Regions from separate parts of the Sporosarcina sp. 179-K 3D1 HS genome, predicted to be linked through region 1. Evidence: riboswitches for the same ligand, from Rfam matches in the RefSeq annotation. Region 1 holds a riboswitch; each other region holds the start of a gene.
The links. Region 1 has a riboswitch for S-adenosylmethionine ahead of AB1K83_RS12800 (methionine ABC transporter ATP-binding protein). Riboswitches for the same ligand answer to the same signal wherever they lie in the genome.

Region 1 (4,591 bases):
GGATTCTCCCGATCAGACCAATTTTCCACTTCACTATATGTCCTCCTCAAATGAACAGATGTATTATTTTATAAGCAAAATCACCTTATCATATCTTTATGGGCTTGGGAATAGTGTGAAAAACATTTGTATTTTTCAATCTTTATCATCATAGAACCTGCATGGGAAAGGGTGGTTTAACCAATATAAAAAGCTGCCTCGACACCGGAAAACCGGATCGAGACAGCCAAGATAATTATTGTTCCACTGGAACGACTGAGCCGCCCCACTCTTCCAGGATGAAATCTTGAATTTCTTTCGACTTCAACACTTCAACCAACGCTTTGATCGAATCTTTGTTTTCATCGCCTTCACGGACAGTGATGATATTAACATAAGGCGAGTCTGTTTCTTCAAGTGCAATTGCGTCTTCCAACGGATTTAAACCTGCGTCAATGGCATAGTTTGAGTTGATGAGAAGTGCATCGCCTTCCCCATTATTGTACAGTTGGGGCATCAATGCAGGCTCATAGTTCGGATCGAATTGAAGATTTTTTGGATTCTCCACAATATCTTCCAACTCCGCTTTCACTTTCTCCACGCCGTCTTTCAGTTTGATAAGCCCATTCTCTTCCAGCATGGCAAGCACGCGACCATGGTCAGAGACCGAATTACTGATTAAGATAGTTGCACCTTCCGGTAATTCCTCAAGAGTTTTGTATTTTTGGGAATACACGCCGATCGGTTCGATGTGGATAGCCCCTGCATTGACAAAATCATAGCCAAAATCTGCAATTTGACCTTCCAGATACGGGATATGTTGGAAGTAGTTCGCATCCAAAGTTTTTGATTCTAAATCTTTGTTCGGCAATACATAGTCTTGATAGGTTTCAATTTCCAGTTCAAAACCTTTTTCCTCCAATAATGGCTTAGCTTCTTCTAGAATAACCGCATGTGGTGTATTGGAAGCTCCAACAACAATTTTAGTCAATTCTTCTTGTTTGTTTTCTTCCCCTTTATTTGCTCCGTCAGTTGTACTTTGACCGCTAGTTCCTGTATCTTTCGTTCCGCAAGCGGCAAGGGACAGGACAAGTATCGCAAATAGGATTCCAGCTAAAAGCTTCTTCATCTAGTTCATTCTCCTTTATTGTTTGGTTTTTATAGTAAACAGGGAACCCGTAACCTACTGTCGACACGTTGCCCGACTTTTCATAAGTATGTACAAGGTTTCCTGTTATTCCCTGAAGTATTACCGTTTGTCCAACTGCTTGACAATCATGTCTCCAATCATTTGGATAATGAAAACAATGATTAAGATTAAAATGGTCGCCATTAATGTAACGTCATCTCGACCACGTTGGAAACCATCCAGATAGGCAAGATTTCCAAGACCTCCCGCCCCGATGATTCCCGCCATGGCGGTATATCCGACAAGCGCAATAGCAGTCACCGTGATGCCTGAGATGAGCGCTGGCATGGATTCCGGAAGTAACACTTTAAAAATGATCGTCCGCGTTTTTGCGCCCATCGACTTGGCAGCTTCAATAACGCCTTTATCGATTTCCTGCAAAGCTATCAACACCATTCTGCCATAAAACGGCGCGGCCCCGATGATCAGGGCTGGCAACGCTGCATTCGGTCCACGCATCGTGCCAACGAGGAATGTTGTAAATGGTATTAACAATATGATCAGGATGATAAAAGGAATCGAGCGGAATATATTGACGACCGCGCCTGTTACGACGTTGACGAATCTATTTTTCCATAGCTGCCCGGGACTTGATAAAAACAGCAGCACGCCGAGCGCAATCCCTAGTACGAATGTGAAAAACGTTGAAATGGCCGACATATACAATGTCTCATAGGTCGCTTCCCACATTTTGTCCCATTTCACATTTGGAAACCATTCCTCAATCATTGCCGATCACCTCCGTCTGGACACCTTGCTCATGAAGATAGTGAATCGCTTCGGCAATCAATGTCTTCTCACCAACGAACTGAAGGATCAACGTTCCATAAGCCCCGCCCCGCGTCGTCGAAATATTGCCTTGCACAATATTAACATCGATTGTAAATTTCCGGATGAGACTGGCGAGGACCGGTTGTTCTGTTTGCTCTCCAACGAAAACAAGTTTGATCAATTCACCGGTTGGTATTTCTTCCTTCATATGGCTTAACGCCTGCTTCGTTTCAGCTGGCTCCGTCAACTGGGAGACGAAGCGCTTGGTAATCTCGGCTTGTGGTGACTGGAAAACATCGAGGACATTGCCCATTTCAACAACTTTCCCGGACTCCATGACAGCCACCCGATGGCAAATTTTCCGAATGACGTGCATTTCATGTGTTATCAGGACAATCGTCAGCCCCAGCCGCTCATTGATGCTCGTCAACAGATCCAATATGGAATCCGTCGTCTCTGGATCGAGAGCGGATGTCGCTTCATCACATAGAAGGACCTCGGGATCATTGGCCAGTGCACGGGCTATGCCGACACGCTGTTTTTGACCACCCGATAATTCGGAGGGATAGGCATTTTCCCGGCCGGCCAATCCTACCAAGTCTATCAATTCATTTACTTTCCGTTCGCGGTCCGCTTTTCGGACCCCTGCGATTTCAAGCGGAAACGCAATATTTTCTTTAACCGTGCGAGACCAAAGCAAATTGAAATGCTGGAAGATCATACTGACCTTTTGCCGTGCCTCCCGCAACTCTCTGCCTTTGATTGCCGACATTTCCCGGCCGCCGATGAAGACATTTCCACTGGTCGGCATCTCCAGGCCATTCAACAGACGGATTAATGTACTTTTCCCCGCGCCACTATATCCGATGATGCCGAAAATTTCCCCATCCGCAATTTCAAGCGACACAGAATCCACTGCCCGAATACGGGTTGAACTCGTGCCGAACTCTTTATTGACATCTGATAACCGAATCATCTTCTCACCTCTACAAAAATCAATTACGCCTCGGCGTAATTGTGAATCGAACAGCGAAGGGTTCGATTTGCCGTATTTCTGCGTTCTTTGCAGAAATCAAGGCACTTTCAGGCGTCGTGGAAAAAGACTATTTCCATCTGAACTCCCTCAAAATCGGACACCCGCTGAATAAAAATAAAAAACCTTCCCGCAGACGGCAGAAAGGCTTGACGTTTTCATTAGGAATGAATGTCCATCCGATCTCTCATCTTTCAAAGCGTCCGCTTTGCGTGATTTGGCACCATTTCACTTGCGTGACGGTTGCCGGGTTTCATCGGGCACTATCCCTCCACCACTCTTAATAAGAGTAAACTATTCAAATGACAAAACAAAATTTATCATATGAAGGCTCCTGATGTCAACCGATTTTCTCAAGAAGATACGGAACCGAATGGAAAGCATAAATCTTATGTTCGATTCGGCCATCTTTCTGAATTAAAAGACAAGGAACACTTTCGATTTCATAATCCACAGCCAAAGACTGCTCGTAATTCAGATCTGCTTTACCTATTGGTAAAGCCGGCTTCATAGCTGCGACGACCTCCATCATTTTGCTGGCGACGGCACATGTTCCACACATCGGCGTATATAAATAATAGACAGCCGTTTGAGACTTATCTATATGGCTTTCCCATTTTTCTCGAGTCCAAATTTCCAATTATTTCTCATCCTTCAAAATAAAAATTCCGAGCGGATTTTAAAGTCTGCGCCAAGTAAAATCGTGGCTAATGTTTTATAAGGGGTTTTTTCCACTTCCTTGTATATCTTATCGGTATATAAATGGAAGAATTCAGGAAATTCTCTTTTGAATAACGTGCGGATTTTCTCGCCCGATTCGTCCGCATCAACAAATACGAAGACTTCATGCTCTTCGTAAGGCTCTAACAACTCCTCCAGTCGATACGTGCTGACCGTGCCGTTTGTACATATGATATGGACTGGTTCTGCCAAGACTTTCAAAAGACGTTTTCGATCCGATCCGCCCTCGACAATGATGATTTTCATCTCTTCCATAGCACACATTCCCCCTGCCGGATTCATACTATTTCCGTCAACGTAGATGCTTACAATGAAGTTAGTTTTGGCGTATTGGCACTCACTTATCCACTTGCAGAAGTTGAAAATCCTTATTTTCGTTCACCATGACCGACTTTTAATTGAATATAAAGTCAAAGACGCCGACACGAGGGCGGCGTCATGTTGCAATTATTCACCAATCGTCATTTCATCGTATGCTTCAGCAGTCATCAACGCATCCAATTCGGATTGGTCCGAAGCTTCCACCACGATCATCCATGCGCCTTCATATGGCGATTCGTTCACCAATTCAGGGCTGTCTTCCAATTCTTCGTTCACTTCCACAACTGTACCGCTAATTGGCGCATAAAGCTCTGAAACCGTTTTAACGGATTCGACGCTACCGAATGGCTCGTCCGCTTTCACTTCATCCCCAACAGATGGAAGCTCAACGAAAACGATATCGCCCAGTTCAGCTTGTGCAAAATGTGTGATCCCAATGCGGTATTTTCCGCCTTCTTCTTTTACCCACTCATGCTCTTCCGAATAACGCAAATCCTTTGGTGTGCTCATTCCTTACCCCTCCAAATTAGATTCATTCCATTTAATTTTGACACACT
Region 2 (4,591 bases), on a different contig from region 1:
CCAGGTGCACTTCCAAGACCTCCAAGGATGGCTGCTGAAAACCCTTTGATACCCAACATGGCACCCATGTCATATGCAGGGAACATGATGGGAGCGATCGCAAGACCCGCCAATGCACCAAGCGCGGCACTTAATGTAAATGAAAGCGATGACATCCTTATCGGACTGACACCCATTAAACGAGCTGCCAACGGATTTACCGAAGAAGCTTGGAACGCTTTTCCAACCATTGTTTTATCAATTAGAATATAAAGAAGGAATACAACTAGCAACATGATCAAGACAACCCACATCGCTTGAGGAGTAATTGTCGCTCCTGCGACATTGATCGGCGTGTTTTCCGTGAAGGGAGCAACCCGTAATTGGTCCTTCCCCCACACCACACTCGCAATCCCGCGAATAAAAATAGACGCACCGATTGTCAGAATGATCAAACTGATTGCATCTGCGCCCTTTGCCCGTCTAATTAATATGAATTCCATAATCCAACCGAGAATGAGTACAAAGAAAATAGTGATGAAAAAAGCAAGCCAATAAGGAATGCCAGCCGTTGTCAAGGAGAACATCGTCAATCCGCCCAGCATGACAAATTCACCCTGCGCCAGATTAATCACTTTCGTAACACTATATATCGTTACGAAGCCGAGAGCGACAATGGCATAAATGCTGCCTATTGTCACTCCAGTCAACGTAAACTGTAGAAGATCCCCCATTTAATACACTCCTTTTTCTAAGGTGTCCTAATTAGACACCAATCGGGTTAGATTCCCGCTTATCAACTAAACGAATGGCCTTTCCTTCAGAGCGCGGAATTGTTTTTGGTGCATTAACGACTACATCCACGGAGATGAGGCATGTCGATTTCATTTGATGTTGTATTTTTTTCTTCAACGCAGCAATCAACGCATGATTTAGGTCTTCCTCTACCGTGGCATATAGAGTTGCGTCGCACTCGACATGTAGCTCGATGCCTTCCATAACCCCTTTTTGAATGCGGTGAATTTGATAAACAGGGAATAGTCCTTCAATTTTGAGTAGTTCTCTTTCCATTTCTGAAGGGAAAACGTTTACACCACGGACAATGAGCATATCATCCGTACGTCCTTTGACACGTGACATACGAGTCGTCGTTCTGCCACATTTACATTTTTCACGTGTAATGGAAGCAATGTCACCCGTACGGTAACGGATCACTGGCAACGCTTCCTTTTGAAGGCTCGTAAAGACGACCTCTCCACTTTCACCATCTGGCACCGGTTGAAGTGTATCCGGATCGATGATTTCAATAAAGAAGTGATCTTCCGCAATATGAAGACCATCTTGTGCTTCATGGCATTCCACTGCTACGCCAGGTCCCATAATTTCACTTAAGCCGTAAATATCAACAGCTTTGATATCCAATTTTTCCTCAAGTTTTGCACGCATTTCTTCCGACCAAGCCTCAGCACCGAAAATACCATATTTCAGCTCTGTCTCACGCGGGTTAATGCCCATGTCTTCCATTTTCTCGACAATACTTAAAATATAGGATGGTGTTCCGCAAATTCCTCTTGGTTTCAGGTCGTTGATCAACGTGATTTGACGCTCTGTATTCCCACCGGAGATTGGAACCGTTGCCACACCTAGCTCGTCTGCTCCTTGGTGAAGACCCAATCCGCCTGTAAACAAGCCATAACCGTATGCGTTATGGAATACATCGGACTTTTTTCCACCTGCCGCCACGATAGCTCGCGCCACAATAATTCCCCAGTTTTTCAAATCCTTTTCGGTATAGCCGACTATTGTAGGCTTGCCACTTGTCCCGGAAGAGCCGTGAATACGTGTAACTTCTTCAATAGGAACGGCGAATAACCCGTATGGGTACTGATCGCGGAAATCCTTCTTGATAGTGAAAGGTAGTTTTACAATATCATCTATAGTTTGAATGTCTTCTGGTTTAACACCTAGCTCATCAAATTTTTGTCTGTAGAACTCCACATTGTCATACACATTTTTCACCGTTGTCTTTAGACCGCTCAACTGCCACTCTTCCATTTGAGCGCGTGAGGCCGATTCAATTTCTGGATTGTACATAATAGCCTTTCCTCCCAATTGCATAGTAGTTTGGTCGCAATAAATATAACGAATAATAAACGAATTCGCTTTTGTCTGTAATATAAACATTAGATTAATACATAGTTTAGACAAAGTCAATACCAATTTCAGATAATTCTTTATTGGAAGTTATAGAGTGAAAGCACTTTCAAAGAGTTTCTAACTTTCTCTTTCCTGTTTAGTGGCTTGCTAGTATTGAGCATAAGTCCAAACGACCCTATAGCAACTTTATCAAGTATGTAGTTCTTTTAATCTGTTTTATAAAAATACGAAGTATATTCAAATAGTATTTTTCTAGTAAATAAAACGAAAACAAAAAGCGATTTCGAATGGGAAATCGCTTCTAGGATGAGGATGAGGATTATGCTTTTACAGCTGTAGCATTTTCAATTGCTTGTTTCAAATCGGCAATAATATCGTCTGCCGACTCCAATCCAACGGAGAGGCGGATGAGTTCTTCCGTTACACCGGAAGTTTCCAAATCTTCCGCACTGAGTTGCTGGTGTGTTGTCGAAGCCGGGTGTATAATGAGTGATTTTGCATCACCCACATTGGCTACATGGGACCAGATATTCACGTTATCAATGACTTTTCGGCCTGCTTCACGGCCGCCTTTGATGCCGAATACAATAATAGAGCCTTCACCGTGCTTCAAGTATTTTTTCGCAGCTTCATAAGACGGATGATCTTCCAGTCCTGTGTAAGTCACCCATTCGACGGCCGGATGCTCTTGCAAGAATTTCGCGACCTTCAGTGCATTTTCATTATGTCTCGTCACGCGTAGATGAAGTGTCTCCAGCCCTTGTAGGAAGTTGAATGCACTGTCCGGATCTAGGCAAGGTCCGAAGTCGCGTAGTAACTGGACACGTAGCTTCGTTGCAAATGCGGCGCCTGCCGTATCAATACCGTAGCGGAGTCCATGGTAGGTTTCATCCGGTTCTGTGAAACCTGGGAATTTTCCTCTTGTCCAGTCGAACTTACCCGCATCTACCGCTACACCGCCAATTGTCGTGCCATGGCCACCAATCCATTTCGTTGCGGAATGAATGACAACATCTGCACCGAACTCGATTGGATTACAACCATAAGGAGAAGCGAATGTATTATCTATTAAGAGTGGAATATCATTTTCATGGGCGACATTTGCGACCGCTTCAATATCAAGCACATGGAGGCTTGGATTTCCGATCGTTTCCGCAAACAACGCTTTTGTTTTCTCTGTAATGGCAGCACGGAAGTTCTCAGGGTCAGTCGCATCGACAAACTTTACATGGATGCCATAACGCGGCAAAGTGACAGCGAATAGATTATAAGTACCGCCATACAGATTGCCGGCCGCCACGATTTCATCTCCCGCACCCGCAATATTCAGAATGGAAAATGCGATGGCCGCCATGCCTGAAGATAGCGCGACAGCAGCAGTGCCGCCTTCCAAAAGGGCAATCCTCTCTTCAAATACCGAAACAGTCGGATTTGTAATACGTGTATAAATATTGCCCGCTTCTTGAAGGGCAAATAAATTTTGAGCATGTTCCGTATCACGGAATACAAAAGAAGTCGTACGATGGATCGGCACTGCTCGTGACCCTGTAACAGGATCAGGCTTCTGGCCTCCATGTAATAAGAGAGTTTCAGGTTGTAAATTTGACATCATTGATTACCTCCAAAATTGTAGTGGTTTAGATGGAATTACGGAGGCGGTAGGGGTAAGAAATAGAACAAAAACCCCCTTCGCTTAAGAAGAGGGTATGCTTTCGCTATTCCTCCCCTTATCTTTCAGACCGTTTGCACGAATCTGTAGGAAGTAGCACCTTTGCAAGTTGGCCTTGCCGGTTGCCGGGCATCGCAGGGCCTAGTCCCTCCGCCGCTCTTGATAAGAGTTGTGTATGTTTCAGTTTTCCATCTTGTGAAACAGTATAGAGGTTGTCCGCTTTCATTGTCAAGGGTTTATTTCAAATTTCTGAAACTTGCAATTGCTTAGAGATGGTATACTTTAGTTATTCGGATGATGGGGGAATGTTTATGGGAATTTGGCTATTCGGCATCTTGTTATGGGGGTATGCGATCGGGTGCTTGCATGGATCGGTCGTGGCTCAGAAACTATCCGGAGTTAATTTAAAAGAGACTGGCGTTAAAAATGCAGGCGCCTCCAACGCCACTATTGTACTAGGCAAAAAATTCGGCGCACTTGTCGCTTTGATCGATATTGGAAAGGGCGTTGTGGCCGTGTTGTTAGCGGGATGGGCCATCGGGATTGCCGATTTATCCGCGGGCGCCGGCTCCGCCTTGTTGTTCCTTGCTGGTGTGGCAGCGGTCCTTGGCCATGTCTTTCCGTTCCATATGGGATTCAATGGTGGGAAAGGGACCGCCACACTTATCGGGATTCTCCTCGCCCTTGATTGGAAAATGGGACTTATTGGTCTGCTTCTGTTCATCGTCGTCACTTTCATAACGGATTTCATTGTCTTCGGAGTATTGACGTTATACGTAGTACTTC
Region 3 (4,591 bases), on a different contig from region 1:
CACGTTCGGGCTCTTGATAAACATCATGATAGAGCCGCTTCCACTGTTTGATTTGAACCTCCGACAGTTTCTGTTTCCATACCCAGCTCCGGGCATAGGCGATATCCGTTATTTTATCGTCCCCTCCGATGTGAAGAAGGACGGGCACATCTTGAATCTCGTCCTCATGCAGGAGAACCGATTTCATAAAAGTTTGCAGTTCTTTATACCAGGCCGCCGTCACAACCGGATTATACAGACGGTCTGTTTGCGCATCAACATAATTATCGTAATTGCGGGTCAATAGTTCAATACCGATTTCATGATTCAATTTCGCAGAGGAGGAAAATTTCGTCAGCATCGCGGAAAATTTCGGCGGATGATGTTTCAACGAAAGCCACGGTGAACTTAAGATAATTCCCGCGCACTCCACTTTTTCCGTCTGCAAGAGGCGCGCCACCAACGTCGCTCCCAAGCCATGCCCGAAAACAAACAGTGGCAAGTGATCTGCCAAGCCAGCTGTTATCAGTTTCTTGACAAACTCCACGTATGTCGAAAAGGATTCATTATGGATCCTCCTACCAGTCTCTTCTCCATGGCCAGGCAAATCTCCAGTTATGACATGAAAACCGCTAGCCCTCAGTTTCTGGATCAACCATGCGAAACGGTTATGATGTTCATAGGCATTATGAACAATGACTGCCACCGCCCTCGGCTGGCCGTCCGCTTCCCATTTCCACATGAGCATCCTCCTCATCTTTCATAGACTACTCTCTCTTTTACCGTTTTCAGTTCAATAAAAACTTGAACTTTGTTACGATAATTATACACCACTAGAGGAAGAGGGAGAACGAATTGATTTATCCATATAAAGACAAGACCCCAAATATTGATCCGTCTGTTTACATTGCAGAGTATACAACAATTACGGGAGACGTGACAATCGGTGCGGAATCGTCAATCTGGTTCAACACCGTCATCCGTGGAGACGTCTCACCCACCATAATCGGGAGAAAGGTTAATATCCAAGACTTATGCTGCCTTCACCAAAGTCCGAATCGACCATTGGTACTGGAAGATGAAGTCTCCATCGGACACCAAGTGACGCTCCATAGCTGCACCATCCGTAAAGGAGCCCTCGTCGGAATGGGCGCCATCGTTTTGGATGGAGCTGAAATCGGAGAAGGTGCTTTCGTCGGAGCCGGCAGCTTAGTTCCCCCTGGAAAAAAAGTGCCTCCCAACACATTGGTAATGGGCTCCCCCGCCAAAGTCGTGCGTGAATTAAACGACGACGACCGGAAAGATATGGAACGAATTGTCCGGGAGTATGCGGAAAAAGGGCAGTATTATAAGAGTTTACAGAAATGATAGGATAGAATGAAGTGGAATTCCACTAAGCAGGAATAGCTGGATGTATTCGTTGGAAGTTATGGGTGATTCGAGCGAATGGAGGCGAGTTTTGAACTAGGTTCTAGAAATAATGAGCGGTTTTCCGGAGTTATGAGCGCCCCCGACGAGTTATCAGGGCTTCTCCGGAGTTATAAGCGTTCCCAATTGATTATGGGCGATTCTTCGGAGTTATAAGCGTTCCCAACGAATTATGAGCGCTTCTCCGGGGTTATGAGCGGTCCCTGGAAGTTATGGGCGCCTCTATAAATTATCAGCGGTTTTCTAACAATTACAATAGAACCCTCAGCTTCACTGCCAAAAAATAACAGGAAGGGTGCCACTGCCGGCTCCCTTCCTGTTTTATTTCAATTATCCAATCACGCGTTCCGCCAAATCCCTAAGCGCAGTGGCTCTGTCTGTCTGCTCCCATGGCAATTCGATATCGGTACGGCCGAAATGTCCGTATGCCGCGGTTTGCTTATAGATCGGGCGGCGCAGATCAAGCATCTTGATAATGCCGGCTGGACGAAGGTCGAATAGTTCGCGGACTAGTCCCACAAGCTTGCTTTCATCGATTGTACCCGTGCCGAACGTATCGACCGAAATGGAAACTGGTTTGGCCACACCTATCGCGTAGGCCAGTTGCACTTCGCAGCGATCCGCCAAGCCCGCCGCCACAATATTTTTCGCGACATACCGTGCAGCATAAGATGCGGAGCGGTCCACTTTCGTCGCATCTTTTCCGGAAAACGCTCCGCCGCCGTGCCGAGCATAACCGCCGTATGTATCGACGATGATTTTACGGCCAGTCAGACCCGCATCTCCTTGAGGACCACCGATGACAAACCGTCCAGATGGATTAATAAAATACTTCGTGTTTTCATCTAACAGCTCTCCCGGAACGACTGAACCAATCACAACTTCCTTCATGTCGCGGGTGATTTGTTCAAGTGTCACCTCGGGATGGTGTTGCGTCGAAATGACAATCGTATCGATCCGAACCGGTTTATTATCTTCATCATATTCAACTGTCACTTGCGTTTTACCGTCCGGACGCAAATACGGAAGGATCTCCTCTTTGCGGACTTCCGTGAGGCGCCGTGACAATTTATGTGCCAAGCTGATCGGCAGAGGCATCAATTCCGGTGTTTCATTACAAGCAAATCCGAACATGAGCCCTTGGTCCCCTGCTCCGATCGCTTCCAGTTCCTCATCCGTCATCGTTCCTTCCCGGGCTTCCAACGCTTGGTTGACCCCCGCCGCAATTTCCGGGGATTGCTCGTCAATGGAAGTCAGGACAGCCGATGTCTCCCAGTCGAAGCCAAATTTCGCACGTGTATATCCGATTTCTTTTACCGTTTCCCGTACCACTTTTGGAATATCCACATACGTAGTTGTCGTAATTTCACCAGTTACCAAAACGAGCCCTGTTGTAATTGTTGTTTCGCAGGCTACTCGTGCATTTGCATCTTCCTTCAAAATGGCATCGAGAATGGCGTCCGAAATCTGATCGCACATTTTGTCCGGATGGCCCTCGGTTACAGATTCTGAAGTGAACAATTTACGATTTGTCATACAATTTCCTCCTATATCCTACGAGATTGATACGGTACTCATAAGTCCCATGTTCAGTTTAATCGACTAAGATCAAACTTTAAGCCATTTCGAGCTTTAACACGAGGGATAAAGGGCAATCTAAATAAAAAAGCCCTTCACTCACGTAAAAACATGAGGAAAGGCATAATTTCGAGAAGCACCTTTCACTCTTATCGTTCAAGGAATTTTACCTTGGTCCAGGTTTGGCACCTTCTCGCAGACAACGATGTCTTTGCAGGTTGCCGGGTTTCATAGGGCCTGACCCCTCCACCAGCTCGGGATAAGAGTATCCGTTCATTCTCATGCTACGCAATTTCATGTCGTATGTCAACAATTTATGACATTTGTGTCGAATTCTTTGCGGTTTCAAATTAGTGTAGATTATTATTAGTAATGTGTTATACTATTCGTGAATTGTAATGAAACCCAAGATTTTGGGATTATATGCAAAGGACGGTACAAAAATTATGATTTCAGCGAAAATTGGCGATGGACTAAAAAATCTTCTAGCAGGAGAAAATGTAAACATCCAGCTTTCCGTGCCACAACTGGTTGAAAAAGCGACTTCACGCGGAGAGGCTCAACTTACTGCAGACGGCGCCATCACTGCGCAGACAGGGAAATATACAGGACGTTCCCCAGAAGATAAGTATATCGTCGAGGAAGCGTCCTCCAAAGACAAAATCGATTGGGGTAAAGTGAACCGACCGATTTCTTCCGAAATTTTCGATTCTCTATATACGAAAGTTCTCGATCACCTAGGCAAAAAAGACGAACTTTTCGTCTTTAAAGGGTTTGCAGGTGCTGATAAAGATGCACGCTTGGCAATCCAAGTTGTTAACGAATATGCATGGCAGAACCTCTTCGTCCACCAATTATTCATCCGTCCGACGGAAGAAGAATTGCAAACGCACGAAGCTCAGTTCACCATTCTAGCGGCTCCTTCATTCAAAGCAGATCCAGCTGTCGACGGTACTCGTTCCGAGACTTTCATCATTGTATCACTTGAAAAGCGCATCGTCTTGATCGGTGGTACAGAATACGCTGGAGAAATGAAAAAATCGATCTTCTCCATTATGAACTACTTGCTTCCTGAACAAGGTATCCTTCCAATGCACTGTTCAGCGAACGTTGGTGAAGACGGCGATGTTGCTTTATTCTTCGGTCTTTCCGGCACAGGAAAAACAACTCTCTCAGCAGATGCAGACCGTAAATTGATCGGTGACGATGAGCACGGTTGGTCCGACAATGGCGTCTTCAACATTGAAGGCGGATGCTATGCGAAATGTATCAACTTGTCTCAAGAAAAAGAGCCGGAAATTTTCGGAGCAATTCGATTCGGTTCCGTTTTGGAAAACGTCGTCGTTGACCCGGAAACACGCATTCCGGATTATGATGATAATTCCTTGACTGAAAACACACGTGCGGCTTATCCGATTCATAATATCGAAAATATTGTTACACCGTCTGTCGCAGGCCACCCAAAAACAATTGTCTTCTTGACAGCAGATGCTTTTGGCGTATTGCCTCCGATCTCGAAATTGACGAAAGAACAAGCGATGTACCATTTCCTTAGCGGATTCACTTCCAAATTGGCAGGTACAGAGCGTGGCGTCACTTCTCCGGA
Region 4 (4,591 bases), on a different contig from region 1:
TGAATACAGCCCGGTTCAGAAATGATGTTTTCGTATGAAAGTCGGCGTCTATAGTATCTTTGTGTACCTGCATGTATTTAGCGCGATCCTTTCAATCGGTCCCCTATTCGTCTTGATGCCGATTATCCGACGCTTACGTAAAGCTAATCCGGATGCCGAATCCGCTTACCTGTCCATAATCCGTGCGATTATACGGATGGTTATGCATGCAGGGCATATGTTAGTTTTCACGGGTACCGTTTTGCTGATCATCGGACCTTGGCTGTGGTATACATCCTGGGTAGTTATGACATTAGCGATCATGTTGCTGTCTGCAGTCTTTTTGGCAAAAGGCTTCACCAACGTTTTGAAAAATTTCCATCAAGCGGCGGATAAGCATCAAGTCCTGAGTCGCCTAATGACCACTTCCTGGATGTACATCGGCCTGCTACTCATCATGCTTTGGCTGATGGTGCAAAAACCGGTGATCTGGTGAAGTTGTGTACATAACTGGTAGAGGCTGTCCAAATTACTGGGCAGCCTCTTTCTTGTTCGTCTGGCCCAGCTGATTCGTGGGAGCAGGAGAGGGACCGCTCATAACGTACGGCCAGCGCTCATATTGCCTCCCAACCGCTCATAAGCGTAGCTGTCCTTCGTCCAAGGTTCCCGGGAAGCCCGGTTTTACATATAGTAAGAGTGAACCGGAAATGTAAGAAGTAAGGAGCGGATAGTGTGTTCCGACAGCCACCATTTAATAACAATAGCATGCCGTTTCATAATAACATGCCGCTTAATAACAACAGCATGCCGCCCGATGAAGGATCGGTGGAAGTGGCCGCAAAGCTTGCGTTTGTTGGATCGCTGATAGCTACAATCGGAGATGCCATATCGACAATAGCAGCGGCGGTTGCAATAGAAGAGGCTAAAGCTGCAAATGCACAACAGCAACAACAATTTGGAAATCTCCAGCAGCAAATAGATGAATTGAAAAAAGCAGAGGCTAAGGCTGCAGAGGCACAACAGCAACAACAATTTGAAAAACTTCAACAGCAAATTGATCAATTGAAAAAAGAAGATGATCAAAATAAGCAATGTAATCCAGATATTGATACACTCAACAAACTATTGGAAAAACTGGTTGACCGATTGGATGGAGGAAAATGAAAAGACTGACGAATCAAACGAATTCGTCAGTCGTATTTTATTTAGAAAAGATGCCAAGTTGTTCAATTCGGGCAATTGCTTCCCTGATCCGCTTTTCGCTTTCCAATAATCCGACACGGACATATCCTTCTCCGTGCTCTCCGAAGCCATTCCCCGGTGATACGGCGACATTCGCTTTCGAAAGCAGTAGATCTGCGAATTCCTCACTAGTGAAGCCTTCCGGAACTGGTAGCCAGCCAAAGAATGAGCCCGTTGGCGGGGTGATGTCCCATCCGATCCGTCGGCATTCCGCAACGAGGACATTCCGTCGGCTTTCATAGAGTGCAACTAAATCTTCCACGCATTGTTGACTGTCTGTCAACGCGGTGATGGCCGCTCGTTGGACAGCAGGGAAGACGCTGGTGAATAAATGATCTTGCAACAAGTTGATCGCTTCCACAATTTCCGCATTTCCAACCGCGAATCCGACCCTCCATCCAGCCATATTGTACATTTTGGAAAGAGAGAGCATTTCGATGCCGACGTCTTTTGCTCCTTCCGCTTGCAGAAAGCTAATCGGCTTTTTGCCGTCAAATCCGATGGCGCCATAAGCGAAGTCTTGCAATACGTAAATGCCATGTTCTTTGGCAAAGGCGACCGTCTCTTCAAAAAATGGGAGGGTGGCGGTCACGCCTGTCGGGTTGCTTGGATAATTCAAATACATCAATTTTGCTTCCTGTTTTTGTCTATCGGAAAGTGCAGTATAGTCAGGAAAAAATCCGTTTTCCTCGAGAAGCGGCATCGTTTCATACCGGATATCAGCCAGGCTTACACCCGACAAGTAATCCGGATATCCGGGATCGGGAAGAAGCAATAATTCGCCTTCATTCAGAATCGCAAGCGGCAGTTCGACGACACCGATTTTTGTGCCGCCAAGGACAGCCACTTCGGTTTCAGGATCGACGGTCACGCCAAACTCCCGTTGATAATAGTCGGCAGCCGCCTGACGTAATTCTTTAGTTCCTCTGAATGGGGAATACCCATGGGTGGCAGGGTCTTCCACCGCTTGTTGCAACGCCTTGACAATATGCGGGGGAGTCGGTTGATCTGGATTTCCGCGGCCTAGATTGATGACATCTCGGCCTTCTGCCATAGCAGCCTCAACTTTGCCGATCAATGTTGTGAAAAAGTGTGGGGGTAACGCTTGCAATCGATTTGAAATCGCCATTTGGTTTTCCTCTTTTCTCAATCATCTGTTTAAAGAATAGTATACATATAATGCGGGACTATCTGCAAACTAGCGAAAATTGTCGAATAAGCTTGACTAATTGTTTAAATAAATATAAGCTAATCTAAGGTCAAAAAAATTAAATAATTACTCTTATCCAGAGCGACCGAGGGAAAGGCCCGATGACGTCCAGCAACCCCTTGTATACAAGGAAGGTGCCAAGTCCTACAGAGTGGATTTTCATTCTGAGAGATAAGCTGATATTGTTCAGTGCTTCTTTCATTGATGAAAATGGAAGAGGTTTTTTATATTTATTCAGCGGATAATTGGATACCCGTTGATTTGTAGAAAGAGGAGAGCCAATGATCCAGATCAAAAATCTTTCAAAAGAATACAAGACAAAGGGTGGCATCGTGAAAGGTGTAGACAATGTCACGCTCGAAATCCATACAGGCGAGATTTTTGGCATTGTCGGTTATTCAGGCGCAGGGAAAAGCTCATTGCTCCGTTGTATGAATTTATTGGAAAAGCCGACGAGTGGCACAGTCTTAGTCGATGACTTGAATTTAATCAAGTTGAAGGGGAGAGCCTTGCGCCAAGCCCGTTTGAAAATCGGAATGATCTTTCAACATTTTTACCTTATCAGTCAAAAAACGGTCTTTGAAAATATCGCCTTTGCCCTGCATGCAGCCAAAATGCCGGCGAATCAAGTGGAGGCACGAGTTACAGAATTGCTCGAAATGGTAGGTCTGGCTGACAAACGGAATGTGTACCCCGCGCAGTTAAGTGGCGGACAGAAACAGCGGGTCGGAATCGCCCGTGCATTGGCCAATAATCCATCCGTGTTACTTTGTGATGAAGCGACATCCGCCCTAGACCCGAATACGACAACGTCAATATTACGGTTGCTCAAGAAGATCAATCGTGAATTAAAAATTACGATCGTTTTGATAACTCACGAAATGAACGTTGTAAAAGAGATTTGCGATCGGATGGCGATCATGCAGGACGGGAAAGTGATTGAAGAAGGACAAGTATATGATATTTTCTCCGATCCGAAACAGCCGTTGACGAAAGAGTTCATCAGCAGTGTCGTTTCGTTCGATGTGCCGGATGCCATTTTAGAGACGTGCACCGGAACATTGGTGAAAGTGATATTTAAAGGAGATGTCGCCGTAAAGAGTGTTATTTCCGATACGATGCAGCATTTCAATGTAAAGGGGAATTTCTTGCACGGTTCTATCGAATATATTCAGGAAAGCCCGCTTGGCACGTTTTTAATGGAATTACAAGGAGATCCGCAGGAAATTCAAAAAGCGATCGATTATATGGTTGGACAAGAAGCGATTGTGGAGGTGATTGACAATGGGAATTGATATGGTACATATTGTTGAATTGATACCAGATATCACGAAAGCTTTTGGTGAAACTCTGTATATGATTGGCATTTCATTAGCAATAGCGATTGTCATCGGGCTGCCTTTGGGCATTCTGCTCTTTATAACGGATCGTGGACTGTTCTTGGAGAATGCACTGATTAATTCCTTCTTTGGTTTTATTGTCAATATGGTGCGGTCAATTCCGTTCATCATTTTGCTGGTCGCCTTGATACCATTGACTAAACTGATTGTCGGCAGCACAATCGGCCCGGCAGCTGCGAGTGTTTCCTTGTCGGCGGCGGCCATTCCGTTTTTTGCAAGGATTGTGGAAACATCCATGAGGGAGATTGACAAGGGAGTCATTGAGGCTGCAATCGCTATTGGGGCTTCTCCGTGGATGATCATCCGCAATGTTCTATTGCCCGAAGCCAAGTCGAGCATTGTCCAAGGTGTTACATTGACAGTTATCAGTCTGGTAGCCTACTCGGCCATGGCAGGTTTTGTCGGGGGCGGGGGAATCGGGGATCTGGCCATCCGGTTCGGTTATTATCGTTATGATAACACCATCATGGTGGTAACAGTTGCTATACTTATCATTTTAGTACAGTTAATTCAATTTACGGGAGATCGGGTTTCAAAAGCTATAGATAAACGATAATTGAGGAGAGAAGAAAATGAGAAAATTTGTATTGACGCTTCTTGCCGTTGTATTGGCTGCAGCCCTCGCCGCTTGTGGTGGGAAAGAAAAGGCGGAAGACACTACGGCTACAGAGGAAAAGAAAACGTTGAAATTCGGTGCTACTGCGGGACCGTATAGCGATATGTTGAAAAAAGCGATTACTCCAGGTCTGGAAGAAAAAGG

Region 2: another riboswitch for S-adenosylmethionine. It lies ahead of AB1K83_RS14615 (O-acetylhomoserine aminocarboxypropyltransferase/cysteine synthase family protein); the one in region 1 lies ahead of AB1K83_RS12800 (methionine ABC transporter ATP-binding protein).
Region 3: another riboswitch for S-adenosylmethionine. It lies ahead of metK (methionine adenosyltransferase); the one in region 1 lies ahead of AB1K83_RS12800 (methionine ABC transporter ATP-binding protein).
Region 4: another riboswitch for S-adenosylmethionine. It lies ahead of AB1K83_RS03955 (methionine ABC transporter ATP-binding protein); the one in region 1 lies ahead of AB1K83_RS12800 (methionine ABC transporter ATP-binding protein).

Annotation. Positions count from the first base shown of each region.
Region 1 is NZ_JBFEGI010000009.1:109,934-114,524, reverse strand. Features, by position in the region: gene AB1K83_RS12815 (dicarboxylate/amino acid:cation symporter) at 1-34, opposite strand, end outside; gene AB1K83_RS12810 (MetQ/NlpA family ABC transporter substrate-binding protein) at 236-1,108, opposite strand; gene AB1K83_RS12805 (methionine ABC transporter permease) at 1,229-1,897, opposite strand; gene AB1K83_RS12800 (methionine ABC transporter ATP-binding protein) at 1,890-2,915, opposite strand; SAM riboswitch class I at 3,157-3,262, opposite strand; gene AB1K83_RS12795 (thioredoxin family protein) at 3,313-3,612, opposite strand; gene AB1K83_RS12790 (toprim domain-containing protein) at 3,627-3,959, opposite strand; gene gcvH (glycine cleavage system protein GcvH) at 4,161-4,544, opposite strand.
Region 2 is NZ_JBFEGI010000012.1:54,680-59,270, forward strand. Features, by position in the region: gene AB1K83_RS14605 (branched-chain amino acid ABC transporter permease) at 1-713, opposite strand, end outside; gene AB1K83_RS14610 (phenylacetate--CoA ligase family protein) at 745-2,073, opposite strand; gene AB1K83_RS14615 (O-acetylhomoserine aminocarboxypropyltransferase/cysteine synthase family protein) at 2,456-3,745, opposite strand; SAM riboswitch class I at 3,861-3,974, opposite strand; gene AB1K83_RS14620 (glycerol-3-phosphate acyltransferase) at 4,117-4,591, shown strand, end outside.
Region 3 is NZ_JBFEGI010000002.1:15,124-19,714, reverse strand. Features, by position in the region: gene AB1K83_RS02780 (alpha/beta hydrolase) at 1-721, opposite strand, end outside; gene AB1K83_RS02775 (gamma carbonic anhydrase family protein) at 835-1,347, shown strand; gene metK (methionine adenosyltransferase) at 1,738-2,943, opposite strand; SAM riboswitch class I at 3,132-3,251, opposite strand; gene pckA (phosphoenolpyruvate carboxykinase (ATP)) at 3,432-4,591, shown strand, end outside.
Region 4 is NZ_JBFEGI010000002.1:249,977-254,567, forward strand. Features, by position in the region: gene AB1K83_RS03935 (ASCH domain-containing protein) at 1-25, shown strand, start outside; gene AB1K83_RS03940 (DUF2269 family protein) at 35-475, shown strand; gene AB1K83_RS03945 (hypothetical protein) at 712-1,143, shown strand; gene AB1K83_RS03950 (pyridoxal phosphate-dependent aminotransferase) at 1,181-2,350, opposite strand; SAM riboswitch class I at 2,501-2,609, shown strand; gene AB1K83_RS03955 (methionine ABC transporter ATP-binding protein) at 2,713-3,726, shown strand; gene AB1K83_RS03960 (methionine ABC transporter permease) at 3,716-4,387, shown strand; gene AB1K83_RS03965 (MetQ/NlpA family ABC transporter substrate-binding protein) at 4,404-4,591, shown strand, end outside.